One region of the Herbaspirillum sp. GW821-FHT09A12 genome, then DNA from elsewhere that is predicted to be linked to it. Evidence: riboswitches for the same ligand, from Rfam matches in the RefSeq annotation. Region 1 holds a riboswitch; the other holds the start of a gene.
What was found. A riboswitch is a leader RNA that binds a small molecule or an ion and turns the genes downstream of it on or off. The one in region 1 is predicted to bind manganese.
Positions count from the first base shown of each region.

Region 1 (15,507 bases):
GGCGGCGAGATCAGGCCCACGCCCGGCACCGACACGCGCAGCTTGGCGATGTAGTCGGACACCTTGTGGCCCGGCAGCTGGCCGCCTTCGCCGGGCTTGGCGCCCTGCGCCATCTTGATCTGGATCTGGTCGGCGGAAATCAGGTACTCGGCCGAGACGCCGAAGCGGCCCGACGCCACCTGCTTGATGCGCGAACGCAGCGAGTCGCCTTCCTGCAGGGGGATGTCGACTTCGATCACGTCCTTGCCGATTTCCGAGGCCAGGGTCGCGCCCTGCTTGATGGGAATGCCCTTCAATTCGTTGCGGTAACGGTTGACGTCTTCGCCGCCTTCGCCGGTGTTGGACTTGCCGCCGATGCGGTTCATCGCGATGGCCAGCGTGGCGTGCGCTTCGGTCGAGATCGAGCCGAGCGACATGGCGCCGGTGGCGAAACGCTTGACGATGTCCTTGGCCGGCTCCACTTCATCGATCGAGATCGCCTTGGACGGGTCGATCCTGAACTCGAACAGGCCGCGCAGCGTCATGTGGCGCTTGGACTGGTCGTTGATCAGCTGGGCGTATTCCTTGTAGGTGTTGTAGCTGTTGGAGCGGGTCGAATGCTGCAGCTTGGCGATCGCGTCCGGCGTCCACATGTGCTCTTCGCCGCGGATGCGGAAGGCGTATTCGCCGCCGGCGTCCAGGGCATTGGCCAGCACCGGGTCGTTGCTGAAGGCCGCGGTATGCAGGCGCAGCGCTTCTTCGGCCACTTCGAACACGCCGATGCCTTCGACGTTGGACGAGGTGCCCTTGAAGTACTTGTCCACCAGCGACTTCGACAGGCCGATGGCTTCGAAGATCTGCGCGCCGCAGTAGGACATGTAGGTCGAGATGCCCATCTTGGACATGACCTTCAGGAGGCCCTTGCCGACCGCCTTCTGGAAGTTGTAGATGGCCTTTTCCGGCGACAGGTCGCCCGGCAGGCCGCGTGCCATTTCGGACAGGGTATCCATTGCCAGGTACGGGTGGATGGCTTCGGCGCCATAACCCGCCAGCAGCGCGAAATGGTGCGTTTCACGGGCGGAGCCGGTTTCCACCACCAGGCCGGTGGAGGTGCGCAGGCCCTTGCTGACCAGGTGCAGGTGGATCGCGGAAGTGGCCAGCAGCGCCGGGATCGGCAACTGGTCGGCATCGACCTTGCGGTCCGAGATGATCAGGATGTTGTGGCCCGACTTGACGGCGTCGACCGCCTTGGCGCACAGCGATGCCAGGCGCGCTTCGATGCCTTCCTTGCCCCAGGCGACCGGATAGCAGATGTTCAGTTCATAGGACTTGAACTTGCCGCCGCTGTGCGCGCTGATGTTGCGCAACTTGGCGATATCGGCATAGTCCAGCACCGGCTGCGACACTTCCAGGCGCATCGGCGGGTTGATGTTGTTGGTGTCGAGCAGGTTGGGCTTGGGGCCGATGAACGACACCAGCGACATGACCAGCGCTTCGCGGATCGGGTCGATCGGCGGGTTGGTCACCTGCGCGAACAGCTGGCGGAAATAGTTGTACAGCGTCTTGTTCTTGTTGGACATGACCGCCAGCGGCGAGTCGTTGCCCATGGAACCGATCGCCTCTTCGCCGCCGGTGGCCATCGGCGCCATCAGGAACTTGGTGTCTTCCTGGGTGTAGCCGAACACCTGCTGCAGGTCCAGCAGCGGCAGCTTGGAGGACGGCTCGCGCGGCTCGCTCTTGAGCTCGTCGAGCTTGATGCGCACCGAATTGATCCATTGCTTGTAGGGCTTGGCGTTGGCGTAGGTGTCCTTGAGCTCCTTGTCGTCGATGATGCGGCCGGCGTCGAGGTCGATCAGGAACATCTTGCCCGGTTGCAGGCGCCATTTCTGGATGATCTTGGATTCAGGGATCGGCAGCACGCCCGATTCGGACGCCATCACCACCAGGTCGTCGTCGGTGACGATATAGCGCGCCGGACGCAGGCCGTTGCGGTCCAGCGTGCCGCCGATGTGGCGGCCGTCGGTGAAGGCCAGCGCGGCCGGGCCGTCCCACGGCTCCATCATGGCGGCGTGGTATTCATAGAAGGCGCGGCGGTTGTCGTCCATCGCGGTGTGGTTTTCCCAGGCTTCGGGCACCATCATCATCATCGCCTGCGGCAGCGGGTAGCCGGCCATGACCAGCAGCTCCAGCGCGTTGTCGAAGCTGGCGGTGTCGGACTGGCCCTCATAGATCAGCGGGAACAGCTTCTTCAGGTCCGCGCCCAGCACGGCCGACTGCATCACGCCTTCGCGCGCGCGCATCCAGTTGAAGTTGCCCTTGACGGTGTTGATTTCGCCGTTGTGGGCGATCAGGCGGTACGGGTGGGCCAGCGGCCACTCGGGGAAGGTGTTGGTGGAGAAACGCTGGTGCACCAGCGCCAGCGCGGAGACGCAGCGCTCGTCCTGCAGGTCCTTGTAGTACACGCCGACCTGGTCGGCCAGCAGCAGGCCCTTGTAGACCACGGTGCGGGCCGACATCGAGGGCACGAAGAATTCCTTGCCGTGCAACAGGTTCAGCGCCTGGATGGCGTGGCCGGACGACTTGCGGATCACGTACAGCTTGCGCTCCAGCGCGTCGGTCACCATCACGTCCGGGCCGCGGCCGATGAAGATCTGGCGGATCACCGGCTCTTTTTCGCGCACGGTGGGCGACATTGGCATGTCGCGGTCGACCGGCACGTCGCGCCAGCCCAGCACGATCTGGCCTTCGGCCAGCACGGCGCGTTCGATTTCCTGCTCGCAGGCGATGCGCGAGGCGTTTTCCTTGGGCAGGAACACCATGCCCACGCCATATTCGCCCGGCGGCGGCAGCTCCACGCCCTGCTTGGCCATTTCCTCGCGGTAGTACTGGTCGGGGATCTGGATCAGGATACCGGCGCCGTCACCCATCAGCGGGTCGGCGCCCACGGCGCCCCGGTGATCCAGGTTCTTCAGAATCAGCAATCCCTGGTCAACGATGGAATGGGTTTTCTTGCCCTTGATATGGGCGATGAATCCGACGCCACAGGCGTCATGTTCATTTGCTGGGTCGTAAAGGCCTTGCGCGTGCATATCGGTACTCCACCACTTTGACAGTAAGGAATTGAAGAATAGTGCAGTGCACCCAATAGTTCAATAAGAATAAAAAGGGTCTGAGTAAAATTAAATTCCACAAAAAATTTAGGAATTTTTAATTGGGGACATAGTTAAGAGGCAGGAATTAAGCCATTGATCTGAAAGGCTTATTTTTAAAACCGTTGCTTTTCCTGCGCCTGATGCGCCAATCCCTCGTCCGCCTGCGGCTTGGCGCTTGCCGGGCGGCCGCGCTTGGCGGGGCTGACGCGGCGGTGCGTCTGGCGCTCCAATGCCAGCTTGAACTCGTCGGATCCCAGCGCCCAGCCCTTGAGCGTGGCATCGGTAATGCGTACGACATCGTCCCGCGCCAGGCCCTCTTCCGTCAGTCGCCGATAGGCGATCTCACGGTCGAACGGAGTGTTGCCAATCGACCAATACACCGGATGGTCGGTGATCAAGCCATCCTGCTTTGCGCCAATGTGATGCATGTAGCTGGACCACGGATACTCGCTCGGCCCGCTGGCCAAGCCATTGCGCACCGGATTGAGCTCGATGTAGCGGCAGATGGCCAGCAGATACAGCCCGGCATCCACGACGGTGGCGCGATAACGCCCCTGCCATAGCGTGCCGCTGCGCCCGTGTTTCTGGTTGAAATAGGGGACGTAGTGGCGCCCTATCCATTGCATCATTCGTGCCAGCCCCTGCTCATCGGTCGGCGTGGCGAGCAGATGCAAGTGGTCGGGCATCAGCACATAGGCGTGGATGGCGACCTTGAACTGGCGCGAGGCTTCCTTCAGCCAACCCAGAAAGGCCAGGTGGTCTTCGGTGTCGCGAAAGACCGCCAAGCCGTCATGGCCGCGCTGGATGATGTGATGGGGCTGATGGGGAACGACGAGACGCGGAAGGCGGGCCATGGGACTACTCACTCGGAGCCGGGTGGCAAAGTCGACATTCTAATGTACTCCGTCCCCAATTATCGGCAAGGATTTTCCACAGGCTGCCGGCGCAGGCAAACGCCAATAAAAAAACCGGCCGGATCGCTCCGGCCGGTTCAATGGCTCAATGGCTTGATTGGTTTGACGGCAGTCAGGCTTCAGGCCGCCTTTTTATCCCGCGACAACAGCAGGCTCAGGATAATCGACACCAGCAGGATCGCCCCCACCACCACCAGCGACCACACCACGGGAATGTGGAACCAGTACGCCGCCAGCATCTTCACGCCGACGAACAGCAGCACCAGCGCCAGGCCATATTTGAGCAGATGGAAGCGCTCTGCCGAGTCGGCCAGCAAAAAGTACAGTGCGCGCAGGCCCATGATGGCAAACATGTTCGAGGTGAAGACGATGAACGGGTCCTTGGTGATGGCAAAGATGGCCGGGATGCTGTCCACCGCGAAAATCAGGTCGGACAGTTCGATCAGCAACAAGACCAGCATCAGCGGCGTGAAATATTTGACGCCGTTTTGCACGGTGAAAAACTTCTCGCCATCGTAATCCTTGCTGATCTTCAGGTGGCCGCGCAGCCATCGCAGCAGCGGATTGTCGCCAAGATCGGGTTCCTTGTCGGCGAATACCAGCATCTTCACGCCGGTAAACACCAGGAAAGCGCCGAACAGGTAAAGAATCCAGCTGAATTGCGCGATCAGCCAGGCGCCCAGCAAGATCATCACCGCCCGCATCACGATCGCGCCGAACACGCCATACAGCAACACGCGACGCTGCATCTCGGGCGGCACCGCGAAGTAGCTGAAGATCATCAGGAACACGAAGATGTTGTCGACCGACAGCGCCTTCTCGATCAGGTAACCGGAGAGGAATTCAGCCCCCTTCTGGTTGGCGAATTCGCGCCCCACGTTCACATCCAGGTACCACCACATCAGGCCCGCGAACAGCAGCGCCAGCGATACCCATGCCAGCGACCATCCCAGCGCCTCCTTGGGCGAGACACGGTGCGCGTGGCGTCCGCCCAGCGCGAACATGTCCAGCGCCAGCATGCTCAGCACGAATACGATAAAGCCCAGCCACATCGGGCCGCTTGCGAAACTCTCTACGCCGCTCACTTTTTACCCCTTTTCATTTGATTGCGGATTCCTGGCGTGCATCAGTCGAAATCGAATATCTCGCCAAGAAAGCCCTTTTTCTTGCGCCGCTGGTCATAGCCTTGCGATCCGGAACCATAGCCATCGCGATAGTGCTGGCCGCCATGGCCGAAACGCGGGTCATAGGTTTGCGGTTGCGGCGCCTGGCGCTGCTGCTGCGGCGGCGCCGGTGCCGCAACCGGCATGGCGTTGGCCGCAGAGCGCTCGATCAGCTTGTCGAGCTCGCCGCGATCCAGCCACACGCCGCGACATTGCGGACAATAATCGATCTCGATGCCTTGTCGCTCCGAAATCATCAGATTAGTCGTTGTACAAACAGGACATTTCATTCGTCGCTCCTTCATGACAAGCTTCATATGACCGGCCGCCGACACTGGCACGCCCGGGAACAGCGTCACTTTAGGAGAAAACGATATGAATGAAAATTCGAATATTCTGAGATAATCCATCGGAAAAACCGATGATATCAAGATGCCCTCGCTCAACTACAAACATCTGCATTATTTCTGGACCGTCGCCAAGGCCGGCAGCGTAGCGCGCGCCGGCGAGCGTTTGCACCTGACCGCGCAAACCATCAGCGGCCAACTTGCGCTGTTCGAAGAGAGCGTGGGATACAAGCTGTTCAACCGCGTCGGGCGCAGGCTGGAATTGAACGATGAGGGCAGGATGGTGTTCGACTACGCCGACCGCATCTTCAGCATCGGCGAAGAACTGGAAGAAGCCTTGCGCTTCCGCCCCGGCGGCCGCGCGCTGCAACTGCGCGTGGGGGTGGCCGACGCGGTGCCCAAGGCGATCGCCTATCTGCTGCTGGAAACCGCGTTGTCGATGGCAGAACCGATCCGCATCGTCTGCCGCGAAGGCAAGCTGGATGTGCTGCTGGCCGAACTGGCCATCCATCGCCTCGACATCATCATCGCCGACAGCCCCATGCCCGCCAATGTCGACGTGCGCGGCTACCACCACCTGCTGGGAGAATGCGACACCAGTTTCTTCGCCACGCCCGAGCTGGCCAAGCGCTACAAGAAGGGATTTCCGCACAGCCTGGACGGCGCGCCGTTCCTGATGCCTGGCGAGGATGCGGCGGTACGCCCGCGCCTCTTGCGCTGGTTCGAGAAGGAAAAGATCCGCCCCCAAATTGCCGGCGAGTTCGATGACGGCGCCCTGTTGCTGGCCTTCGGCGACGCCGGCACCGGCATCTTCGCCGCGCCTACGGCCATCGCCGCACAGGTCAGGAAGCAATATGGCATCGTGCAAATAGGCCAGACGGATGCCGTCAGGGAACAGTTCTACGCCATCTCGGTAGAACGCAAACTCACGCATCCGGCGGTGCTCGCCATCCAATCGGCCGCCCGCGACAATCTCATCGTCGGCAGTTCGCTCGCATGAGCCAGCTTGCCGATGCAAACGGCATGGCGCCAACACCCTGGCCTTCGATGTTCTCGCACACATTTCCTGCATCGGCCGCAAAGCCACTCCTGGAGCGGACTTCCAAGGCACGAAAACATGGGAGATGGAAAAGAAAAACCCCACGTACTTTGCAGTCCGTGGGGTAAATCCCATTCTCGGGGGGGAGAATGGAGGGGGAACTTCAATATAAAAAAATCGGTGTTGTGGTGCAGCGTTTTTTACAAATTGTTACGCTGCCTTCATATGATGCAAGCACCGGAAAACCCCCGCCGCCATAGTTGGATTCAATATATCAAACGCGCGCCATAAGTAAAGAACGCAAGGCCAGAAAAGACGAGGAATATTGCTCCCGTCTACTGATGAGATAAGTGGTGATGCGTCCATCCTTGCCAAGCGAATAAGTCGAAAAGCCGCGCGGCTCATTCTGCATATCGATCACCGAACGCGGCACCACCGCCACACCGGCGCCGGCGGCCACACATGCCAGAATGGCATGATAAGACGCCAACTCCAGCGTACGGCCGGGCCGCCGGCCCTTGCCCGCGGATGCAAGCCAGCTTTCGGCATGGCGGCGATAGGCGCAGCCCTGCTCGAAGACGATCAGCGTATCGAGCATGATCTCGTCCGGCGAGCGCACCCGGCGATGGCTCTTGGGCGTCACCAGCAGCAGCTCTTCCTTGAACAGGGGCGTGGCGTCGAAGACGGGATCATCGATCGGCCCGGCCACCAGCGCTGCGTCGAGCTTGAAGTCGCGCACCTGGGCGACCAGCGTTTCGGTGGGGGCGGTGGAGAGTTCCAGCCTCACCTCCGGCCAACGGCTGTGGAATTCGGCCAGCGGCGCCGGCAACCTGCTGGCCGCGGCGCTCTCCATCGAACCGATCCGCAAGCGCCCGCGCGGACTTTGCGGCGCGACCGCCTGGCGCGCCTCCTGCACCAGATCGAGAATGCGCTCGGCGTAATCCAGCATGGCTTCGCCGGCCGCCGTCAACACCATGCGGCGGCGGTCGCGCACGAACAGCGGCACGCCGATCGACTCCTCCAATTGCTTGATGCGCGTGGTGACGTTGGATTGCACCCGGTTGAGCCTTTCCGCGGCGCGCGTGACGCCGCCTTCGGCCACCACGGCGCGGAAGATTTCCAGTTCGGCCAGTTCCATTTCAATCTCCATTCAAGATGAAGTCATTCTTATTATTCATTTTTTCGAATGCATGAAACAAGATAGCATAAGCATCCTCGTCAATAAGAATATGCATCCGCCATGATTTGCCATTGCAGCCGGAGATCTCCACGCAAGCGTCCCCCCCTTTCATGCACCGCACCTGCCGCAGGCATCCGCGCCATTGCGCAAGGAGCCTGCGCATGAACAACGCCCCGCTCCAAGCGCAGCAGGCCAGCCGCGCCACCGCTTGGAAAGTCTGCCTGGCCGGCATGCTGGCCCTGTCGGTGGCGATGGGCATCGGCCGTTTCGCCTTTACCCCGTTGCTGCCGATGATGCTGCATGAAGGCAGCCTCAACCTGCAGATGGGCGGCTGGCTGGCCACCGCCAATTACCTCGGCTACTTCATCGGCGCCATGCTCTGCGCCTTCCATCGCAGCAACCGGCCGGTGCCGCTGATACGCGGCGGCCTGGCCGCCACCATCCTGCTCACGCTGGGCATGGGCTTGCTGCACGACGATGCGATGTGGCTGGGCTTGCGGCTGCTCTCGGGCGTGGCCAGCGCCTATGTGTTCGTCTATACCGCCGGCTGGTGCCTGCAGCAGCTGACGCAACTGAAGCATCCCGAACTGGGCGGCGTGATCTTCTGCGGCCCCGGCATCGGCATCGCATTGAGCGGACTGCTCACGGGCGCCATGGTGACGGCCGGCTGGCTGGCCGCTTCAGGCTGGATCTTATTCGCGCTCATCTCGCTGGCCTTGACGGCCCTGGTCTGGAAGACGTTCAGCTTCGATGCCGGCCAGGCGCAAGCCGGCCCCGCCGCCGCGCAAACCCAAGACGCCCAGCAGGAATCCCCGCAGCAAAAGCGCGAAGTGCGCCAGCAGGTGATCGCCTATGGCATGGCCGGTTTCGGCTACATCATCACCGCCACCTTCCTGCCGGTGATCGCCCGCCAGGCCTTGCCGGGGTCGAACTGGCCGGATTTCTTCTGGCCCATCTTCGGCCTCGGCGTGGCGCTGGGCGCCTTCGGCGCGACGCGCCTGCCGGTGCATGGCGACCAGCGCCTGCTGCTGGCCTGCAGTTACATCATGCAAGCCGCAGGCGTCGCGCTCTCCATCTTACTGCCCAATGCCATCGGCTTCGCATTGAGCTGCCTGCTGCTGGGCCTGCCCTTCACCGCCATCACGCTGTTTGCGATGCGCGAGGCGCGGCGCCTGCGCCAATCGCATGCCAGCAGCCTGATGGGATTGATGACAGCCGCCTACGGCATCGGCCAGATCGCCGGCCCGCCACTGGCGACCGCGCTGGTGCACCGCAGCGGCTCGTTCACGCCATCGCTGTGCGTGGCGGTGGCGGCCCTGCTGCTCGGCGCCGTCCTCTATTACAGGCTGACGCTGAGCCACAGGCTGGAACACAAGGCGGCCTGACCCCGGCTCGGAGCCGCCGCAACAAAACGCCCGCTGCAGTTGCTGCAGTGGGCGTTTTCGCATCCGGATGCCGATCCCGGAAAAGGCGGGTCAGCGGAACGCCGGCTCGGAAAAGCTGCGCAGCTTGCGGCTGTGCAATTGCTCGATCCCGTTATTGCGCAACAGCTCCAGCGCGCGGATGCCGATCTGCAAGTGCTGCGCCACCCGCTGCTCATAAAAGCTGTTGGCCATGCCGGGCAGCTTGATCTCGCCGTGCAGCGGCTTGTCCGACACGCACAGCAACGTCCCGTAAGGCACCCGGAAACGGAAACCGTTGGCCGCCACCGTGGCGCTTTCCATGTCGAGCGCGATGGCGCGGCTCTGGGAAAACCGCAGCAACGGCATGCGATGGTCGCGCAGCTCCCAGTTGCGGTCATCCACCGAGGCCACCGTGCCGGTACGCATGATGCGTTTCAGTTCATATCCCTTGAGCTGCGTGATGCTGGCCACCGCATCCTGCAGCGCCAGTTGCACCTCGGCCAGCGCCGGAATCGGCACCCACAGCGGCAGGTCGTCGTCCAGCACATGGTCGTCGCGCACATAGGCGTGCGCCAGCACGTAGTCGCCCATGCGCTGCGAAGCCGACAAGCCGGCGCAGTGCCCCAGCATCAGCCAGCCGTGCGGGCGCAGCACGGCGACATGGTCGGTCACGGTCTTGGCATTGGACGGCCCCACGCCGATATTGATCAGCGTAATGCCGCTGCCGTCGGCGCGCTGCAGGTGGTAGGCCGGCATCTGCGGCTGGCGCGCCGGCGCCACGCCCGATGCCGGCGGGGCCTTTCCTTCCGCCTGGTTGGCGCTCCAGGTGGTGACGTTGCCCGGCTCGACGAAAGCCACATATTGCTGGCGGTAAGCGCGCTCTTGCGGATCGTCCGTGGGCTCCATCAGCTTGCGGCCCAGGCGCACGAACTCGTCCACGTAGAACGCATAGTTGGTGAACAGCACATAGCGCTGGAACTGGTCCGGCGAGGTGGCCGTGTAATGGCGCAGCCGGTGCAGCGAATAATCGATGCGCGGCCCGGTAAACAGCGCCAGCGGATGCACGCCGTCGCGCCAGGCGCCATTGTCGACTTCATAAGTGCCATTGACGATGCGGTCATCCATGGCCGCCAGGTCGGGCAGGTCGAACACGTCCGGCAGCGAGCGCAAATGCTCCGGATCGAGGCTGCCCTCGACGTGGATGCCCTCCGGGAAGGCGAAGTGCACCGGGATCGGCAAATCGCTCACGCCGATCTCCAGCGGCACCTGGTGGTTTTGCAGCACCAGCTTGAACTGGCTCAGCAGGTAATTGTGGAACAGCGCCGGCCGGGTCAGCGTCGTTTCGTAATGGCCGGGGCCGGCGACGAAGCCGAACGACTGGCGGGTATCGGTGTGAGTCGCCTTCTCGGTGGTGATACGCACGAAGGGATAGCAGGCGCGCACGCGCTGTTCCAGGACTTCTCCGGCCGAGAACTTGCGGAAGGCATCGCGCAGGATGGCGGTGTTGCGTTCATAGATCTCAAGCACGCGCGCGTAGGCGGCATCAGGGTCGGTGAATTTTTCGGTGGCAAACATCATCTTTCTCCATCATTGCCGCACGCAGCACAACCGCTGTGCGGCTTTTACCGGCCATTGCCGGACATTGAAAATCCTTGTGTGCATCTACGATATTACCCGAGTCGCCACCTCCCCATCATCGTCGGATCAGGCATCGCAATATCCCGCTTCCTTCCCTTTGCGCGGCGCGGGTTCGGTGCTATCGTTGAATTCTTCCCGCCGCTTCTCGACCCGGCTTCGCAATCTCGAATACCGCGTCGGAAATCACGAGCAACCGGCATTTTTCGCTCCGCGATGGTGCTTGCCCAAGCTCATCCAGGTGCATCCATTCCCAGCGCCGGTGCATGTTCCCGTGGGTTAAAAAAACCTTTGATCGCAACACGAGCGAATGCTATCTTGACCGTTCTCCGAAGCCCATCAGGCTCGCCGGCAAACCGATCCATGCCGGCTTATCGGAGGCATAAAAACACCCAATCACACATACAGAGGCACACATGCTCGCTAGAAAATTCCTCAGCCAAATCCTGGTTCTGCTCTGCCTGGCGGCAGCGGCAACCGCGCAAGCGCAGAATCTCCCCAACGTCATGATCCTGGCCACCGGCGGCACCATCGCCGGCACCGGCGCCACCAGCACCACCACCGTCGGCTACACCGCCGCCAAGGTCGGCGTGGATGCGCTCATCGCAGCCGTGCCCGAATTGCAGAAGGTGGCCAACGTCAAGGGCGAGCAGGTTTTCCAGATCGCCAGCGAAAACATGAACAACGACTATTGGCTGAAACTGGCCAAGCGCGTCAACACCCTGCTGGCGCAGAGCGACGTTGACGGCATCGTGATCACCCACGGCACCGACACCATCGAAGAAACCGCCTACTTCCTCGACCTGGTGGTCAAGAGCAAGAAGCCGGTGGTGATCGTCGGCGCCATGCGCCCGTCGACCGCGATCAGCGCCGACGGCCCGATCAACCTGTATAACGCCGTCCTGCTGGCCGGCAGCAAGGAAGCCATCGGCAAGGGCGTGCTGGTGACCCTGAACGACCAGATCAACGCCGCCCGCGAAGTGACCAAGACCAACACCTCGACGCTGGATACCTTCAAGACCCCGGAACTGGGCTTCCTGGGCTACATCCAGGGCAGCAAGCCGTTCTTCTATCGCCAGTCGACCCGCAAGAACACCGTTGACACCCCGTTCGACATCAGCAACCTGGACAAGCTGCCGCAAGTCGACATCGTCTACGGCTACGCCAACATGAACCCGATCGCGCTCAACGCCTTCGTGGCGGCCGGCGCGCAAGGCATCATCCACGCCGGCGTGGGCGACGGCAGCCTGAACAACACCGTCGTGCCGTCGCTGACCGAAGCCCGCAAGAAGGGCGTCGTCATTGTGCGCGCGAGCCGTGTCGGCCAGGGCATCGTGGCGCGCAACGGCGAAGCCGACGACGACAAGCTGGACTTCGTGGTCTCCGACACGCTGAATGCGCAAAAGGCCCGCATCCTGCTGATGCTGGCATTGACCAAGACCACCGACACCAAGGAAATCCAGAAGATCTTCTGGGAATATTGATCGCCCTGCACGGCGCGCCCGCAAGCGCACCGTCGGCAATCGGCATCAAAAAGCCCGCCGCATGCGAATGCGGCGGGCTTTGTCTTTGCGGCAAGCGCGGACTCAGAATCCCAGCGACTTGCCCGCGCCCAGCAAGGTGGCCACGCCGAGGATGGCGAAGATGACGGCGGCGATGGCATGCACCACGCGCACCGGCATCCTGCCGGCGATGCGGTCGCCCAGCAGCACGGCCGGCACGTTGGCGATCATCATGCCCAGCGTGGTGCCGGCCACCACCGGCACGAAGGCGTGGTACTGCGCCGCCAGCGCCACGGTGGCGACCTGGGTCTTGTCGCCCATCTCGGCCAGGAAGAAGGTCAGCAACGTAGTGCCGAACACGCCGAAGCGGCCGAACTTGGCCTCGCTCTCGTCGAACTTGTCGGGGATCAGCGTCCACACCGCCATGGCGATGAAGGAAACGCCCAGCACCCAGCGCAGGATTTCGGGCGACAGCAGCGAAGTGATCCACGCGCCCAGCGCGCCGGCAAAAGCGTGGTTGGCGATGGTCGCGACCAGGACGCCGAAGATGATGGGAAGGGGCTTGCGGAACTTGGCTGCCAGGATGAAGGCCAGCAGTTGGGTTTTGTCGCCGATTTCGGCGAGTGCGACGATGCCTGTGGAAACAAGGAATGCATCCAATTGGGTTCTCTCTCCATGGCCGGACAAATACGCATGACCACGCGCGCTCCCCGGCCATTGTCGGAGGCTGCGTGGTCAAAGGTCTTGTCAAGCGAAGAACACATCCCGTCAACGACATGCATTCTCAGGAACCGCCGGCGCCATGATCTGTGGATCAAGCATGTTGACGCAGGCCCCTCCTCAGGGTGGAAGGCGACTACTCCCCAATGACCGGCGCATTTTACTGATTTTGAAGCGCCGCGTCCATGCGCAGGCGGAACTTTTCGCATTGCCATGATGGCATCGTTTCCCTCTTTCCCACGCGGCGCGTCAGACAAGCTCTGAACTTGCCGGCTGGTCCCGCCCGCGGCGGAACCATCGCCTTGGACGGCAACTCTTTAATGGCATGGCTGAGCCCGGCCGTGCGCCGCGCCATTGCGCCCCATCCTTCCTGACAACAAACAGTAAAATCGATGCCCATGCTGAATCGACGCCGCTTCCTGACCTCCGCCACCGCTGCCGCCGCACTGGCCGCCCTGGGCATTGCGCCGGACACCATGGCCGCCGGCCGCATCAAGACGGGGCCGGCCGAAAAGTTCTCTTTCGACGCGCTGATCGCCCGCGTGCGCGACATGGCAAAGACGCCCTACAACCCGCACAACAAGGTCCCGCGCGCCATACTCGACCAGATCGACTACGAAGCGCACGGCAAGATCAGATTCAACACCGATTACGCGCCATTCGCCAACGGCCCCGGCCCGTTTCCGCTGACCTTTTTCCACCTCGGCAAATTCTTTCCGGCGCCGGTGCATATGTACCTCCTGGACGGCCCCGGCGACGCCCCCACCCGTGCGCGCGAGATCCTGTACGACGACAACTACTTCGACATGCCGGCCGACAGCCCTGCCCACCAATTGCCGGCAGGCAGCGGTTTCGCCGGCTTTCGCTTCCAGGAAAGCCGGCTGGCCGACCAGCAAGAAAAAGACTGGCGCAAGAACGACTGGGTGGCCTTCCTCGGCGCCTCCTATTTCCGCGCCATCGGCGACCTGTACCAATACGGGCTGTCGGCGCGCGGCATCGCCATCGACGTCGCCGAGGCCGACCGGAAAGAGGAATTCCCCGACTTCACCCATTTCTTCTTCGAACCTTCCGCGCCGGACAGCGACACCGTGGTGGTCTATGCGCTGCTGGAAGGCCCCAGCGTCACCGGCGCTTACAAGTTCACCATGCGCCGCGCCGAAGGCGTGACCATGGAGATCGACAAATCCCTGTTCCTGCGCCGCGATGTCGCCCGCCTGGGGCTGGCGCCGGCCACCTCGATGTACTGGTTCTCGGAAACGGTCAAAGGCGCCGGCGTCGACTGGCGCCCCGAAGTGCACGACTCGGACGGACTGGCAATGTGGAACGGCAATGGCGAACACATCTGGCGCCCGCTCAACAACCCGCCGCACACCATGGCCTCGTCCTTCGCCGACAGCGGCCTGCGCGGTTTCGGCCTGTCCCAGCGCGACCGCAACTTCGACCATTACCTGGACGGCGTCATGTACCAGCGCCGCCCCAGCCTGTGGGTGGAACCGCTGGACAACTGGGGCGACGGCGCGGTGCAACTGATCGAAATCAAGACCGACGATGAGATCCACGACAACATCGTCGCCATGTGGGTGCCCAAGGCGGCAGCCACCGCAGGCAGCAACTACCGCCTGCGCTATCGCCTGTATTGGCAAAAGGACGAGCCCTTCCCCTCGCCGCTGGCGCGCTGCGTGGCCACGCGCTTGGGCAACGGCGGCCAGCCGGGCCAGCCGCGCCCGCCCAATGTGCGCAAGTTCATCGTCGAATTCCAAGGCGCGCCGCTCCAGAAGCTGCCCTACGGCGCCAAGCCGGAAGCGGTGCTCGGCGCCTCGCGCGGCAGTTTCTCCTATGTCTTCGCCGAACCGGTGCCCGACGGCGTCGCCGGCCACTGGCGCGCGCAGTTCGACCTCGCCGTGGACGGCCAAGAACCGGTCGACATGCGCCTGTTCTTGCGCGACCAGGGCCAGGCGCTCACCGAAACCTGGCTGTTCCAGTACCACCCGTTCAAGACCAGCCTGTACGGATGAGCACGCGCAATAAAAAAGTTGCCCATTCTTTTAAATTGCCTTTATAATCTCGCCTCTTGCGGCTGTAGCTCAGCTGGATAGAGTACTTGGCTACGAACCAAGGGGTCGTGGGTTCGATTCCTGCCAGCCGCACCAAATGCAAAAGGGTCCATCGTCAGATGGGCCCTTTTTCTTTGCCGGATCAGCGTCACGATCGGGACCGCAATCGATAAGCCGGCCCGGAGCAATCAGAATGGCGATACCGGACAGAATATGTAAATATCTTCCGTATCCGACTGGAATGCGAAATGCCGAAATCCGGCACTGCGGCCATACGCTGAAGTCAGTGCCCGCTTCCGTCCTGGAGCCGGCATGGTTCCTGATTAAAACAAGTCCTCAACTACCCACGCCCTCGAGCCATGTCGCAATTACAGATCATCGTCGCAGTCATCTCGGCCATCGTTCTCTTTTTATACGGG
Region 1 is NZ_JBWKPR010000016.1:22,728-38,234, reverse strand. Features, by position in the region: gene AC07N6_RS22455 (glutamate synthase-related protein) at 1-3,068, opposite strand, end outside; gene AC07N6_RS22450 (transposase) at 3,245-3,985, opposite strand; gene AC07N6_RS22445 (TerC family protein) at 4,165-5,130, opposite strand; gene AC07N6_RS22440 (TFIIB-type zinc ribbon-containing protein) at 5,172-5,498, opposite strand; gene nhaR (transcriptional activator NhaR) at 5,641-6,555, shown strand; gene AC07N6_RS22430 (LysR family transcriptional regulator) at 6,869-7,732, opposite strand; gene AC07N6_RS22425 (YbfB/YjiJ family MFS transporter) at 7,936-9,159, shown strand; gene AC07N6_RS22420 (AMP nucleosidase) at 9,250-10,752, opposite strand; gene AC07N6_RS22415 (type II asparaginase) at 11,229-12,296, shown strand; gene AC07N6_RS22410 (TMEM165/GDT1 family protein) at 12,399-12,974, opposite strand; yybP-ykoY riboswitch at 13,053-13,191, opposite strand; gene AC07N6_RS22405 (hypothetical protein) at 13,195-13,434, opposite strand; gene AC07N6_RS22400 (OpgD/OpgG family glucan biosynthesis protein) at 13,433-15,049, shown strand; tRNA gene AC07N6_RS22395 (tRNA-Arg) at 15,108-15,184, shown strand; gene AC07N6_RS22390 (Na/Pi cotransporter family protein) at 15,448-15,507, shown strand, end outside.

Region 2 (15,507 bases), on a different contig from region 1:
GCGAAGTCGACCTGGTGCTGGTGGCCAGCATCGACCTGAAGGAGCACAATTTCCTCGGCCAGTTTACCGATGTGCGCCTGGGCAAGAGCGGTTTCATGTATATCTTCACCACCGACGGCATCGTGGTCGAGCATCCGGACAAGGAGCTCATTCTCAACCACATGGATGTCGCCGGCGGCCAGGGCATTGCCAACGAACAGGCGCTCAAGGGGTTTGAAGGCAGCATGGAAAGCGTGGACCAGGCCGGCGCGCCCGCCTTGACTTCGTACAAGCGCATGAGCAGCGCCAACTGGATCATCGGCGCCCACTACCTGAGTTCGGACGCCTACGCCCCCATCGCCGAGATGCAGGAGCGCGCCATCCTGGCCGCCGCCGTGCTGACGTTGCTGGCCGGCATTCTGGCCTGGTGGTTCGTCAACCGCCTGTTCCTGCCGTTGCAGCGTTTGCTCGCGCACATCCAGCGTATCCGCCAGGACAAGAGCCTGGCGCAATTGCCCGGAGAAGTGCGCCAGGACGAATTGGGCGACCTGCACGGCGCCTTCAATGCCCTGATGCAGGAGCGCAAGAACATCGAGGCCGAACTGGACGAGGCGCGCGTCAACCTGGAGGAAATGAACAAGACCCTGTCGCGCCTGGCGCTGGAAGACGCGCTCACCGGCCTGGCCAACCGCCGCCAGTTCGAGCGCGGCCTGCAGGAGGAATTCAACCGGGCCGCGCGCACCGGCCTGTCGCTGGCGGTGATCATGATCGATGTCGACTACTTCAAGCAGTACAACGACCTGTACGGCCACATGGCCGGCGACAAGGTGCTGCGCCGCCTGGGCAGCGCCATCCGCGATACCAATGTGCGTCCGGAAGACCTGCTGGCGCGCTACGGCGGCGAAGAGATCGCGGTGCTGCTGCCGGGCGCCAGGCTGGAGGGCGCGATGATGGTGGCCGAGCGCATCCGCAAGTCGGTCCAGGGCCTGGGAATCGAGCACAGCGCCAGCGCCACCGGCAACCTCACCATCAGCATCGGCGTGTCCGCCGTGGCGCCCCAGCGCCAGGTGGACAATCCGGAAGACGTGCTGCGCGAGGCCGACGAGGCGCTATACCTGGCCAAGGCGGCGGGCCGCGATTGCATCCGCACGGTCGAGGACGTGCAAAAGTCGAAGGGGCAGGCTTGAACGGGGTCCAGAACCGCAACCCGGCCCGCCATTGAAAAAGCCGCGCATGGTGTGATGCGCGGCTTTTTCGTTGGCGGCCCGGAACGCGTCCGGGCTCATGGCTGTTGCGGCGCCGGCACCAGGTACTTGGACTTGGCGCAGTACATCTTGGCGTTGGTGTCGTTGTAGACGATCTTGCTGCCTGCCTGCGACTGGCGTACCGGATAGGCGGAATTGTCTTCCGGCGTGAAGCGTATGCCCAGGGTCGAACTGATGGCGTCCGTCAGCCTGACCGGGGTGGCGTTGAAGAAGGCGCCGATGAAGTCGGCCTGGCTGTTGCTGTCGTTGACCAGCAGGTCGGTGACCTGTACCCCCCACAGGTTGACATTGGTGGCCTTGAACCAGTAAGCGCCGCCTTCGGTCTTGTACGGCGGGCCGAAGGCTTCGTACAGGTAGTCGTAGAAGTATTTGCTGTTGAGCTGGTTCAGGCACAGCAGGGCATTGCCGACTTCGATGCCGAAGCTGGGTTGCGGCGCGGCTTGCGCGACCGGGGCCACGCCGGCCGAACAGGCCAGCGCCAGCGCCGGCAGGCTTGCGGCCAGGCGACGTACGATTTTCAAACAAGCTCCCGAGGATGATGCCGGATCGGCTGGTTGTCACTTTGGAACCTGTTCCCGCTCCCGGCAGGGCGCGCGCACAGGTTCTTGACCATGGTGTATGGCCGTGGGAGTCGATTGTAGGGGGCTTTGCCGATTTTTTCCAATCGGCATGATGGGTTTAAGCTGCCGGCGGGGCCGGCAACAGGTTCTGGGGGGCGTCAGCGCCCGCTTCTGAGCATGCGTTCGCCGCGCGCGGAGGGGCCGCTCGTCGTGGGGTGTTGCTGCGCCAGGCTGCCCAGGCCGTCGAGGAAGGAGGCGATGCCGGTTCCCTTGACCAGCACGCATGGCTTGCCCAGTTTCTTGCAGGTGCTTTTGACCAGGTGATAGGCGTTGTGGCTGATGTTGCCGGAGGCGCAGATCACGATGTCGGCCGTGGCCAGCATCGGCGCCAGGCGGTGCAGGTTGTCTTCGCGGCCGCCGTCGTGGTGGATGAAACGCCCGTCGCGCGTTTCGATCTCGGCGCGGTAGTGGTTGCGCGCGCCGGTCAAACCTCCCACGCACAGCACACAGCGGTCGTCCAGTGAAATGCGCGAGGCAGGCTGGGGCGGGAGGGCGGATGGCGCAGGCGCATTGCCTGCCTTGGTGCGGCGGTTCTCTTTTCGCATGGGGTGGCCCGGAAATGATAACGGCTCCAGCCTAACCCTGCGGCCACCCCGGACGAACGAATGAATTTGCATCTGCATATGCGGTTTGCGCCGCCATGCGCTATTGCAGGGGCGCGTCCGGTTCCTTGCGGTCGCGCCGCATGGCGCGCACGAAGTCGGCCAGGCGGCGGCCGTCGCGGTCGGGATAGTAGCCTTGCTCGCTGAGCTGTTGCACACGGTCCAGGCGGAACGAGCGAAAGTCGTCGCGCGCTTCGCACCATGCGGCCAGTAGCCAGCTGCCGCCGAAGAAGGCCAGCGCCAGCGGCCAGACTACCCGCTGGCTGGCGCGTTGCCGGGCATCCGAATAATCCAGGAGCAGCTTGTGGCGGCTGCTGATGGCCTGGCGTATTTGCTCCAGGCATTCGCCTTGCTGCGGATCCATTAAGGTGTCGGGGGCGAACAGCGGCGTGGCCTCGACGAAGTCGCGCTTGTCGCGCGGCAGCGCCAGCACCACCTTGGCCAGTGCGGAGGCGGCCGAGGCCGACAATTGCGGGCCGCCCCAGGCTTGCACCATGCGCATGCCGATCACCAGCGCATCGATTTCATCGGCGTTGAACATCAGCGGCGGCAAGTCGTAGCCGGGTTTGATGCGATAGCCGACGCCGGCCTCGCCATCCACCGGCACGCCCGACAGGGAGAGATCGCGAATGTCGCGATAGACCGTGCGTTCCGAGACCGACAACCATTCGGCCAGCTGGCGCGCGGTGGTGAGCCTGCGTCCGCGCAGGTATTGGGTGATCTGGAACAGTCGGTCGGCTCGGCGCATGGGAGGCAGGGAAAATGCGGTGCGCGCCATTCTGGCACGCACCGGCCGGCTTCGCCACCAGCTTCGATGTTGCTGTGCAATGCGGCTGCGATGGGGCGCGCATGTCGATGTCGTCCGCTTGCGCCGGCGATGCTCAGTTCATCGCGTGCAGTGCGACCCGGTTGCCTTCTGTGTCGATGAACTGGCAGATATAGCCCATCTCCTTGGGCAGTTGGGTTTTCTCCATGGCGATCTTGCCGCCGGCGGTTTCGATGCGGTCGATGACGGCCTGGATCGAAGGGCCGGCATCCAGATACACCAGCGTGCCCTGGGGCGAGGGTTCGATCCAGTCGCCGCCGGTCAGGCAGCCGATGGACTGGCCGTCATCGCGGGTGAAGACCGCCATGGGGGATTCTTCTTCCAGGCTTTCCAGGCGCAGCCTGGTGGCGAACACGGTTTCGTAGAAACGGGCGGCGCGGGTCAGGTCCTTGGTGGCGATTTCGAACCAGTTGACGTTGGTTTGCATGGTGTCTTCCTTTCGTTGTGCATGTGGTTGAGGATGCCGCCGATGGCGGGCGGCATGCGACGCATCATGCAGGCAGGCTCCTGACAGCGTGGTGTCAGGAGCCTGCATAAAAACCTGTTTACGAACAGGTTCTAAGGAAGGAAAACAGGAGAATAAAGTTCAGCGGCCGGCGCCGGCCACGGCCGGGGCGCTGTCGGGCCGGGTCTGCTCCTGGCGCTCGTGCTGTTCGGCATAGCGGCGCGCCAGCACGGCGCACAGCATCAGCTGCATCTGGTGGAACAGCATGATGGGCAAGAGCACGATGGCCGCGCCGCTGCCGGCAAACAGCACCGAGGCGATCGGGATGCCCGAGGCCAGCGACTTCTTGGAGCCGCAGAACACCAGCACGATCTCATCGCCGCGCGGCATCTTCAGCGCCCGCGCGCCATAGGTGGTGATCAGCAGCACCGCGCCCAGCAGCACCGCGTTGACCAGCAGCAGCAGCGCCAGCTGGCCGGGCGGGAACAGGTGCCAGATGCCTTGCGCCACGGCGGCGCTGAAGGCGGCGTAAACCGACAGCAGGATACCGCCGCGGTCGACCACGTTGACAATCACCTTGTGGCGATTGATCCAGGCGCCGATCCACGGGCGCAGCAGGTTGCCCAGCACGAACGGCAGCAGCAATTGCAGCAGGATGCTTAGCACCTGCGACCAGCCGCTGCCTTCATGGTGGCGATGCAGCAGCAGGGTCACCAGCAGCGGCGTGACCAGGATGCCCAGCAGGTTGGACGCGGTGGCGCCGCAGATCGCCGCCGGCACGTTGCCGCGCGCGATCGAGGTGAAGCCGATCGACGATTGCACCGTGGACGACAGCGTGCAGACGAACAGCACTCCCATCCACAACTGCGGCGTCAGCAGGTCCGGCGCCGCGGCCTTGAGCGCCAGCCCCAGCAACGGAAACAGGATGAAGGTCGAGGCCAGCGTCAGCAGGTGCAGCTTGGGTTGCTTCAGGCCGGAGATTGCCGCCTCGCGCGACAGCTTGGCGCCGTGCAGGAAGAACAGCAGCGAGATCGCCACGTTGCTGGCCACATGCATGAAGCTCTCGAAACGGCCGGTGGCCGGCAGCAGCGTGGCCAGCAGCACGGTGCCGATGAGCAGTTGGGTGAAGCGGTCGGGGAGGAAGCGTTTCATGGCAAGGGACGAGGTTCGATGATTTTCCTCCATGATAGAAAATCGGACGGCTATCGGGAACCCCTTTGATCGCGTTGACTGTGATCGGAAAAATCGATGACAATGGCATGTCTTCCAACGTTGCCGATGGCGCCCCATCATGCTCAATCCCGTCTGGCTGCAGACCTTTACCACCGCTGCCGCTTCCCGCAGCTTCACCGAGGCCGGGCGCCAGCTCGGGTTGACGCAATCGAGCGTGAGCGACCATATCCGGCGGCTGGAAGAAAGCGTGGGGCGGCGCCTGTTCGTACGCGACACCCATTCCCTGGCCCTGACCGCCGATGGCGAGAGCCTGTTGGTGCATGCGCGCCTGATCCTGCAAGCGCATGCCCGCGCCGAGGCCCAGTTCAGCGGCGAGCGCTTGCGTGGCCGGGTGCGCTTCGGCACTTCCGATGACCTTGCCATGGGGCCGCTGCCGGACATGTTGGCGGCTTTCCGCAGCCAGCATCCGGAAGTCGAGCTGGAGATCACCATTGGCCTGACCAGCGAGCTGTATGCCTTGCTCGACCAGGGCAAGCTGGATTTGCTGGTGGGCAAGCGGCGCAGCGGGGAGTCGCGCGGGCACAGCATGTTTTCCACGCCGATGCAGTGGCTCACCCGGCCGGAGACGCAGGTCGACCTGTCGCAGCCGCTGCCGCTGATCCTGTTGCCCGAGCCCAGCATCACCCGTGCCGCCACGCTGCAGGCGCTGGGCAAGTCGGGCCACCATTGGCGCATCGTCTGCACCAGCGGCAGCCATGCCGGTTGCATGGCGGCAGCGCGCGGCGGCCTGGGCTTGTCGGCCTTGCCGCAGCATCTGGCCTCGCGCGACCTCACGGTGCCGCTCAACCATGCCAGCCTGCCGCTGCTGCCCGATGTGGAATATGTGGCGTTGACGGCGCGCCGCTTGTCGCGGCCGGCGGACACGCTGTACCAGATCCTGATGTCCAGCCGCCTGAGCCGGGGCTGAGGGGGCCTGAGGTCGCGCCTGGCGGCGCTTAATTGGCGCTCAGTCGGCGTCGACGACCAGCGCGGGCCGGTCCAGTGCGCGGATGCGGCGGTCGACGAAGTAGCCGCCGGCTTCGGTATAACGCAGGTAATGGCGGCCGCACAGCGTACAGCGCGCCACGTTGCAGCGGTTATAGGGATAGTAGCGCGGCGCCACCGGCGCCTCCGGCCAGTCGTAGCGTGTGCCGTCGGGGTGGTATTCGGCGAAGGTGGGTTCGTCGTAGGGATCGGCGACCAGCGTGCCGATGTCGGCCAGTTGCCGTTCCGGCAGCGCCAGCGGCAGGCTGATCCAGCCGGCGGCATCGGCGCCGCGGCAATTGCAGGCCCGGGTCACGGCGGCGCAGGCTTGCGCCAATGTGCGCAACTGGTCCGTGCCGAGCTTGGGGAGGTCTTCCATCAAAGCGGATCGTTACTTCTTCGGGTTGTAGCGGATATCGCCCTCGAACAGCTGCGCGGTGCCGCCGCTGAGGTCGGACTGCACCGGCCATACCTGGTGCCCGATGCGCAGTTCCGTGCCTTCATAGACTGCCTTGGCGACGACGATGCGGGCATCTTCGGCGGAGACCATGCCTTCCTTCATCTGCGCCACGTCTTCCAGCAGCGTCTTGACCTCATAGGCCAGCGTCTTGCGTTTCTCGCTGGTCTCGAACAGGATTTCCGGCGTGGCCTTCTCGGGGTTGAGCTTGTAGTAGCCCTGTTGCTTGATGGTGCGATCCAGTTCGGCCACCTTGCGCGCGTATTCCTGTTCCTTGATGGCGATCTTTTCTTCGAGATAGGGATCCAGGCCGACCTGCACGCGGGTCAGGTTGCCGGTGGGGGCGCCGATGACGTTGGCGCGGATCATGTTGGTGGCCTCGATGCGGCCGCCGATGATCTGGCCGGTGCGCGGGTTGCCCTTGCCCACCGTGATCTGGTCGCCGGCCAGCAGTTCGCACTGGCGCGCGTTGCCCAGCACCAGGATGTTCTCGCCGGCTTCGATGTGGGCGCTTTCGGCGAACATCACCTGCACCGATCCCTTGGCGCTGATGCGCGAGGCGATGGAGGTGGTGCCGGCCGAGGCGGCCACGCCTTCGCTATGGCCGATCACGCCGCCCTTGACGGTGACATTGCCGCCGGCCACGATCTCGGCCGCTTCCACGGTGCCGCTCACCACCACGTCGCCGCCCACATGCAGCTTCATGCCGGTCATGACGTCGCCGGAGACGCGCACCGTGCCTTCGAAGGTCAGGTTGCCGGTGGACAGGTCGACGTTCTCGATATCGATCACCGGATTGACCTTCACGCCATTCTTGACCACTGTAGGCTGGCCCGGCACGATCGCCACCAGCAGGTCGGGATCGTCCGCGCTCGGTTCGGCGCCGACCGATTCCTTGGCGAACGGGACATCGGCGATCGGACGCGCCGGCACCTTGCCGCCGCGGATGTCGATGCCGTCCTGGCCGGGGACCGGCGGGATGCGGCGCATCAGCGGGTCGCCCGCCGACACCAGCAGCAGGTAACCCATATCGGCATAGGAGACGACGGCGTCTTCCTCGATTTCGGCCAGCTCTTCCTGTTTTTCTTCCAGCAGGCTTTCGAAGCGCGCCGGTTCGGCCGGCGTCGGCATCAGGCCTTGCGCGATCACCAGCTTGTTGCATTGGCCGGCGGAGAGGGCGCCGCGCAATTGTTCGTGCAGGATGCCGTAGGTGATGCCCGCAGCGCGGATCGCGTTGACCACCTCCACGCTCTTGGCGCGGCCGCCGAACGGGGCCACCAGCGTGAGCGAAGCGCTCATCAGGTCGTCGGCCACGTCCAGCGCGAACTCGCCGTCGCGGCGCTGGGCGATGACCTGGCTCACCGCTTCCTTGGCGTCTTCGGCCTTGCGCACGAAACCGTTGAGGACCGAATCCTGGAAGAACAGCTTGGTCAGCCCGTTGTCCGTCATGGCTTGCTTCAGGAAGGCCAGGGTCAGCGGCGGGAAGCCCGCCGTCGGGGTGAAGGTTGCGCTCAGTTCGCCGCTGTCCCTGTCGAATGCGAACGACAGCGGTTGCGGAGTTGCTTGTGCCATGCTGTTCCTCGGATGAGTTGCTGCTCTTGGTCTGCCGGAGCGTTTTGGTGCGTTGCCGTGGCCGCGGCGCGATGGCTCGCAACGGTTCCCCCGATGCGGCCGGAGACTGCCCATCCAGGACGAACCCTGCTGAAATTGATCTTGCGCGTGCAAGATCGCGCGCTTTGGCGGAGCAATCGGCCACGGGCATCCCCTGGGGCCCGGCGGCTGACATTGTATTGTGGCAAGATGATCCTGCAATTTGATCGATAGCACAAGTTTTGCCGATATTTGCGGATATTTAAAGGTCGTCCCAAGGTATATAGTTGACGATATGTTAAGCGCAGAAAAAGAAAACGCGCCCGAAGCCGAGGCCCGCTATCGCGCCGGCCGGGTCAGCACGATGGTCAGCATCGCGGTCAACGTCGCCCTGAGCGCGCTGCAGATCGCGGCGGGGATCCTGTCCGGTTCGCAAGCCCTGATCGCCGACGGCGTGCATTCGCTGTCGGACCTGGTCTCCGATTTCGTGGTGCTGTTCGCCGCGCACCACAGCCGCAAGGAGGCTGACGCCGACCACCAGTACGGCCACCAGCGTTACGAGAATGCCGCCTCGCTGGCGCTGGGCAGCCTGCTGCTGGCGGTGGGCATCGGCATGCTGGTTTCGGCCGCGCACAAGATCCAGGATTACGGCCATACGCCGCCGGTGCACAGCGCCGCGCTGTGGGTGGCGCTGGCGGCGCTGCTGGCCAAGGAATTGCTGTTTCGCTACATGCTCCGGGTGGCCGAGCGGGTGCGCTCGGGCATGCTGGTGGCCAATGCCTGGCATGCGCGCTCGGACGCCGCTTCCTCGCTGGTGGTGGCGCTCGGCATCGGCGGCAGCCTGCTCGGCTTTACCTTGCTCGATCCGGTGGCGGCGGCGGTGGTCGGCTTGCTGGTGGTACGCATGGGCTGGCGTTTTTTCTGGGCGGCATTGAACGACCTGATGGACCGCGCCGTCTCCGAGGAGCAATCGCAGGCGATCCGCTGCACCCTGGAAGGCACGCCCGGCGTGCAAGGCTTGCACGACCTGCGCACGCGCAAGATGGGCGACCTGACCCAGGTGGACGTGCACCTGGAAATCGATGGCGCGCTGACCGTGGCGCAAGGCCACGCCATCGCCGCGCTGGCGCGCCAGCGCGTGCTGGACGCGCACAATGTGCTGGACGTGATGACCCACGTCGACCCGGTGGCGGTTGAGGCGCATCCGGCGCGGGCCGCGTAAGGCCGCAAAGGGGCCGCATCAGGCGGCGCGGCCCATTGCCTTGCCGTCCGGGCATGCGCAACGTGCCTGGGGGACAGCACACCGGCTTATCGGTTAGAATGCAGCCTTCTCTTTGGGGAGTAGCCAGCTTCCGGGCAATCCGGAAGAGCCCGCGTCAACATTCTCGGCCCAGGCCGTGGCGCGGGTAGCCAACTTGGTAGGCGAGACCATAGACGTTTCCGCGCATGAGGTCGGGCGTGTGGATGCGTCCATGGATTTCGCCCGGCCAGGAACCCCGTTCATGAACTTCCCCGCTCTCGTCCTTCTCGCCTTCGCCATGTCGACCGATGCCTTTGCTGCGGCCATCGGCAAGGGCGCCGCCATGCACAAGCCGAAATTCCTGCAGGCGCTGCGCATCGGCTTGCTGTTTGGCGTCATCGAAGCCATCACCCCGCTGATCGGCTGGTTCGCCGGTTCGGTCGCCACCCAATGGGTATCGGAATGGGATCACTGGATCGCCTTCGTGCTGCTGCTGGTCTTGGGCGCGCGCATGATCCGCGAAGGCTGCAGCGGCGGCGATGAAGCGGCCCCGCCCGAACCGCGGAACCAGTCGGTGCCGATGCTGGCGCTGACCGCCGTGGCGACCAGCATCGATGCGATGGCGGTGGGCGTGGGCCTGGCCTTCGTCGATGTCAGCATCGTCGAAGCCGCGCTGCTGATCGGATTGGCCACCACCATCATGGTGACCATCGGCGTGATGCTGGGACGCCTGCTGGGCAGCGTGATCGGCAAGCGCGCCGAGATCATCGGCGGCGTGGTGCTGATCGGCGTGGGCGCCGCGATCCTGTACGAGCATCTCGGCGCCTGAGGCCATTGCCGCCGCAACGGCGCACCGCGCCATAAAAATGCTGGTGAATCTGCGTTTTGTGCAGAGACGCATGGCGAGGCATCCCCTATTCTTGCCAACCTGAAGACAATGCGCCCGCCGGTGTTGCACGTTACTTCCTGCAATTGAACCGCCCGGGCATTAGGTAGATGCGGCAGGCAGGAGGAGACATTCCCGCTTCATCGGACAGGTGGTGCCGTGCCCGATGCCGCATCGTCGCAATTGATTGGGGCGGTGATGAAACTGAGCATTGCAAAGCGGCTTTTCCTCGTGTGCGGCGTGTTGGTGGCGGCCCTGGCGGCGGTTGCGGTTTCCGGCTGGGTCTACCTGAACGAAGTGGCGGTGCTGGCGCAGCGCGCCAGCGGCAACCGCACCCAGCAACTGATGCGGGTAGCCGATATGGAGCTGAGCATGACGCGCATCTCGCTGCAGATGCGCGACGCCATGCTGAGCCGGGCGCCGGAAAAGGTGGCGCAGACCGTGGCCGATGTCGGCCGCACGCGCCGGCATATCGAGGAAGTGCTGGCCGACTACAAGCAAAATGCGTTGCTGGACGCCGGTAATGCGTTCTTTGCCAATGCCACGCGCTTTTCGGCCGAATTCTGGACCGTGGGCGACCAAAACCTGAAACTGATCCAGGAGGGGCGGATGGAAGAGGCGTATGCCTTCCTGTCCGGCAAGACGATGGCGGCGCGCAACCAGTTCCTGTCCGCCTTGAGCGCGGAGAAAAAGCGCCAGACGCAGGTCCTGGTCGAAGAAGTCGACCAGATCGAGGCCAATGCGCACTCCATCAGCAATTTGCTGGCAGCTGTGGCGGCATTGCTGGCCTGCGGATTATTGGGGTTTTCCTGGTATGTGGCGCGTCTGTTGGGACGGCGCTTGCGCCAGGCGCAACTGATCGCCGAGCATGTGAGGGACGGCAATCTCACGATGCCCGTGGAAGATGCCGACCATGATGAGATCAGCCCGTTGCTCAAGGCATTGGGGGCGATGCAGGATTCGTTGGCGCGGGTGGTCAGCGCGGTGCGATGCGGCGCCGAAGGTGTGGCCGCGGCCAGTGCGGAGATCGCTCACGGCAACCATGACCTGAGCGCGCGTACCGAGCGCCAGGCCGCCGCGCTGGAGCACACCGCCTCATCGATGGAGGAATTGGGGGCCACCGTCAGGCAGAACGCGGATAACTCGGCCCAGGCCAATCAGCTGGCGATGAACGCCTCGCAGGTTGCCATCCAGGGCGGCGAAGTGGTTGGCCGGGTCGTGGAAACCATGAAGGGCATCAACGACAGCAGCCGCAAGATTGCCGACATCATCAGCGTGATCGATAGCATCGCTTTCCAGACCAATATCCTGGCGCTCAATGCGGCGGTGGAAGCCGCGCGGGCCGGCGAGCAGGGGCGCGGTTTCGCGGTGGTGGCCAGCGAGGTGCGTTCGCTGGCGGGGCGCAGCGCCGATGCCGCCAAACAGATCAAGATGCTGATCGGCGACAGCGTCGAACGGGTGGAACAGGGCGCCGCATTGGTGGACAAGGCCGGCGCCACGATGGCCGATGTGGTGGAGAGCATCCGCCGCGTGGCCGATATCGTGGGCGAGATCAGCGCGGCCAGCTCGGAGCAGAGCACGGGTGTGCTGCAGGTCGGCGATGCGGTGGCCGAGATGGATCGCGGTACGCAGCAGAACGCTGCCATGGTGGAGCAGATCGCCGCTGCCGCGTCCGATCTCAAGACGCAGGCCGGGGATCTGGTCGGGGTCGTCGCGCTGTTCAAGATCCCGGGGCAGCAGCATGAGGCGCTGTCGGCGCCGGAGCCGCTCATGCTGGTTCAGCCGGAGCGGCTGTTGCCAGGCGTCTGACCGCGTTAGCCGGGTTTGCGATAGTTGCCGGCTACCCAGCGTTCGGCGCTGTCTGCGTTCAATTTGTAGTTGGGGGCGACTTGCACCTTGGCCAGCACTTCGCCCATCTCATCCCAGGCCGTCAGGTCGGCGTAGGGAAAATCGTCGTCGGGCACGATGTCCAGGGTCACCTTGATCGAAGCGCCGCCATCGCCGTCGACGGTGACGTGCTTGTGCAATTGCGCATGCAACTGCTGCTCGCTGCGGCGGCGGAATTCCGATGCGGTTTTCACCAGCGTGTTGAACGCGGACTTGTCCAGCGGCTTGGGGTTCTTCTTGTCGCGGCCCATGGTCCAGGGGCCGATCAGTGTCGGTTCGCGTTCCCCGTCGCGCGTCATCTCGACCGCCCAGCCGTCGTCATCGTCATTCTTGATGATGCGGGCGGTCCAGCCGTCTTCACGCCACAGGCGCGCTTCATTGATGGCGTCCTGGCCGGAGGAGGAATCGTTGGCGGTGGCGTCGAAGTCGGACATGCGGGAAAGGAGAGAGGTTGAAAGGGCCCGCCATGATAATGGAATGCAGGCGGGAATGCAGGCAGCGCAGCGCATATGTACATGGCGTTGCAATGAAGGCTGCAACGGCGGCAGCGCGCTATGCTACGATGCCCCGAACAATCATTTGAATGGCAACGGACATGGCGCAATACGGCGCAGCTTATCGCGGCAAGCACATCACGGTCGACTACCAGGAAGACGCGCGCAGCGGCGATGTGCGCTGTGTGGTCAAGGTCGGCGAGGTGGCCTACCCGGATATCCGCGGCAATCCTTTCCGCTCGGCCGCCGCGGCGCAGGCGACCGGCGCCGCGTTCGCGCGTGCCGTGATCGATGCCGAGCTCGACGGCGACGCGGTGGAACACCGCGGCTACTTCATCCGCGCCAGCAGCATCGAGCAGCGCGACGGCAGCTGGGTCGGCAGCTACCAATTCCACCGCAACGACAATCCGGTGCCGTTTCGCCGCGTCAGCTGCGACGGCTTTCGCGGCAATTCTCCGGTGGAAGCCGAGGAGTACGCGATCGGGATGGCGCTGCAGGCGATGGATGCCGATATCGCGGCGGGAAAACTCTGAAGTCTTTGCCGATGCGCCGGTGTCCAGTCGGTCCGGTATGCCCCTGAAAAGCAGAAAGCCCCGATCCGTGGATCAGGGCTTTTCGCATGTGTTTTTTTCGCATGCGGTTCTCTATCGATACTCGACTTGAGAAGACCGTCGCGGCATCCAGTCCTATCTGGACAGTGATGCCGCCCGGCCCCTTGCGCGCCTTAACGGCGGCGGGGAGGCCTCGGTCCGCTGGAGGTGCGGTTCTCGATATGGCGGAAGATGATTCTTCCCTTGCTCAAGTCGTAAGGCGACAATTCAAGCGTCACTTTGTCGCCCGCCAGGATCTTGATGAAATTCTTCTTCATGCGTCCCGCGCTATAGGCGATCAGGGAATGTCCATTTTCCAGATCAACACGGAATCGGGAGTCAGGCAACACTTCAGTTACCTGGCCCTGCATTTCGATCAACTCTTCCTTCGCCATTCAGTCTCCGAAACAGGTGAGCCTGGTGCAGGCCGGCAAACCGTTGCACGCAACTCGTTAAAGGGTATTTCCCAGGTGAGAACTTCTTTGCGTCAGTTGCGCAAGAAGTTGCCGGTATTCCTCGAACAGGCGAAGCCAGACGGCTTCGTCGCCTTTCAGGCAATGTCATATCCTCGGCTGCGTGATCAAAAGAGCATCGGCTCCGGAAGCACGCCAAACAAGAAGAAATAGAAACGAGGGATCAGACAGGACTTGCCAGGGAGGCAAGACAGGTGAGAGGCCAGACTTTTACGTCACTTGGTGAGGAGTTGCGCCACTATACACATGTTCGGCCTTTTCATCCAGCTTTATTTCGGCGCGGCGAGCCAAGCGCCGGCGCGGGCATGCGCCGATTCCGGCAGCCCGGCGATGGCCGCCGTTGTCACGGCCCATGGCGTTTCCGCGACGAAATGCATGCCGCCTGGAAATTTAGAGTTACGACATCTTATGTCTTCCGGTGTTAAAATCACGCCCATGCCGGCGCATCGGCATCCTGGTCCTGCCGGACCGGAGCAACAAGAAATGCCAGCCGCCAAAGGCTGGATCGGATTGGGAGACGAGTTGTTCAACTAACTCGCGAATTCAGGCAATGGTAACCATCCACCACCCAGCAAGCGGCTGCTCCGCAAGAGCCAACGCCACATCCGCCGACGCAGTCCTGCGCACGGCATTTTCCTCTGTCGATACCCTCGGTTCTTCGCCCGGCGCGGGAATGCGGCCGGCTATTTGCCGTCTGGCCGCCCGCAACGGGATCGCCGGGCTGGCCGGGTACAGCCGCTACGACAGCGCCTGAACGCCAGCACCCCAAGCGCCGCCGACCATTTGACTGACAGGTTTTCCTGTTGCGCATGCCTTTCCGGCGTTGCGCCGGCTGCCGCATTTTTACGATTTCCAGTCCCTGCGCACCTGATCCCGTCCCGGATCGCGGCGCCGGCTTGTTTTTCCAACCACCATACTCCGCGCTCACCATGCCGAAAACCAAGTTCAGCCCATCGCGCCGCGCCGTTCTGGCGGCAACGGCGGTTGCCGTTCCCATCGTCTCGATTCCCATGTTCAAGTCGGCCCAGGCCGAGGGCCTGGAAGGCATCGAGCTCAACCGCTACCAGCCGGTATTTTTCTCCGCCGCCGAATGGATTTTCATCCTGGCCGCCTGCGACCGCCTGATCCCTGCCGAGGGCCGCGGCCCTGGCGCGCTGGAAACCAATGTGCCGGTCTTCATCGACCAGCAACTGCATATCGGCCTGGGTTCCGATATCTACCAGCAGGGGCCGCACAAGGTCGACGCCCCGGCCACGCTCGGTTTCCAGATTCCCTATGCGCCGCAGGAGGTGTACCGCATCGGCATCAAGCTGGCGCAGCAGATCAGCCGGCAACAGCACGGCAAGCCTTTCGAGCAGCTTGACGCGAAGGACAAGGACGCCTTGCTGACCGCGCTGCAAAAGAACACCGCCGATTTCGCCGCGCTGGGCGAAGCCTCGCTCAAGCCGTCGCAGTTCTTCGGCCAATTGCTGGGCGACACCAAGAACGGCTACCTGGCCGACCCCATGTACGGCGGCAACAAGGACATGAAGGCCTGGGTGGCGATCGGCTTCCCCGGCGCGCGCGCGGCCTACACCGAATGGGTCGACCAGCATAACGTGAAGTATCCGCTGGGCCCGGTGAGCCTGTCCGGCAAGCGCGCCTGAGCCCGCTCCGTTTTCCCGATTTTCCGATTTCCCGATTAACTAAAGAATCAGCCTCCGTATGCCAAACATTACCAACGACGAAGTCGACGTCGTCATCGTCGGCCTTGGATGGGCCGGCTCGATCATGGCCATTGAACTGGCCAGGGAAGGCCTCAAAGTCCGCGCCCTGGAGCGCGGCCCGGACCGTCCTCCCGAAGATTTCGCCTACCCGAAACCGGCCGACCAATACGGTTACGCCACCCGCAACAAGGTGTTCGCCACCCCGCGCGACGCCGCGCTGACGGTGCGCTACAACGCCGCCCAGGCCGCGC
Region 2 is NZ_JBWKPR010000001.1:485,809-501,315, forward strand. Features, by position in the region: gene AC07N6_RS02160 (diguanylate cyclase) at 1-1,166, shown strand, start outside; gene AC07N6_RS02165 (hypothetical protein) at 1,262-1,765, opposite strand; gene AC07N6_RS02170 (DUF2325 domain-containing protein) at 1,963-2,409, opposite strand; gene AC07N6_RS02175 (helix-turn-helix transcriptional regulator) at 2,510-3,214, opposite strand; gene AC07N6_RS02180 (VOC family protein) at 3,348-3,719, opposite strand; gene AC07N6_RS02185 (bile acid:sodium symporter family protein) at 3,879-4,889, opposite strand; gene AC07N6_RS02190 (LysR family transcriptional regulator) at 5,029-5,877, shown strand; gene AC07N6_RS02195 (hypothetical protein) at 5,917-6,312, opposite strand; gene AC07N6_RS02200 (flagellar assembly protein A) at 6,325-7,962, opposite strand; gene AC07N6_RS02205 (cation diffusion facilitator family transporter) at 8,276-9,202, shown strand; yybP-ykoY riboswitch at 9,304-9,473, shown strand; gene mntP (manganese efflux pump MntP) at 9,483-10,049, shown strand; gene AC07N6_RS02215 (methyl-accepting chemotaxis protein) at 10,305-11,915, shown strand; gene AC07N6_RS02220 (hypothetical protein) at 11,921-12,427, opposite strand; gene AC07N6_RS02225 (hypothetical protein) at 12,577-13,020, shown strand; gene infA (translation initiation factor IF-1) at 13,212-13,472, opposite strand; gene AC07N6_RS02235 (hypothetical protein) at 13,797-14,084, shown strand; gene AC07N6_RS02240 (gluconate 2-dehydrogenase subunit 3 family protein) at 14,480-15,196, shown strand; gene AC07N6_RS02245 (GMC family oxidoreductase) at 15,255-15,507, shown strand, end outside.
Region 2: another riboswitch for manganese. It lies ahead of mntP (manganese efflux pump MntP); the one in region 1 lies ahead of AC07N6_RS22410 (TMEM165/GDT1 family protein).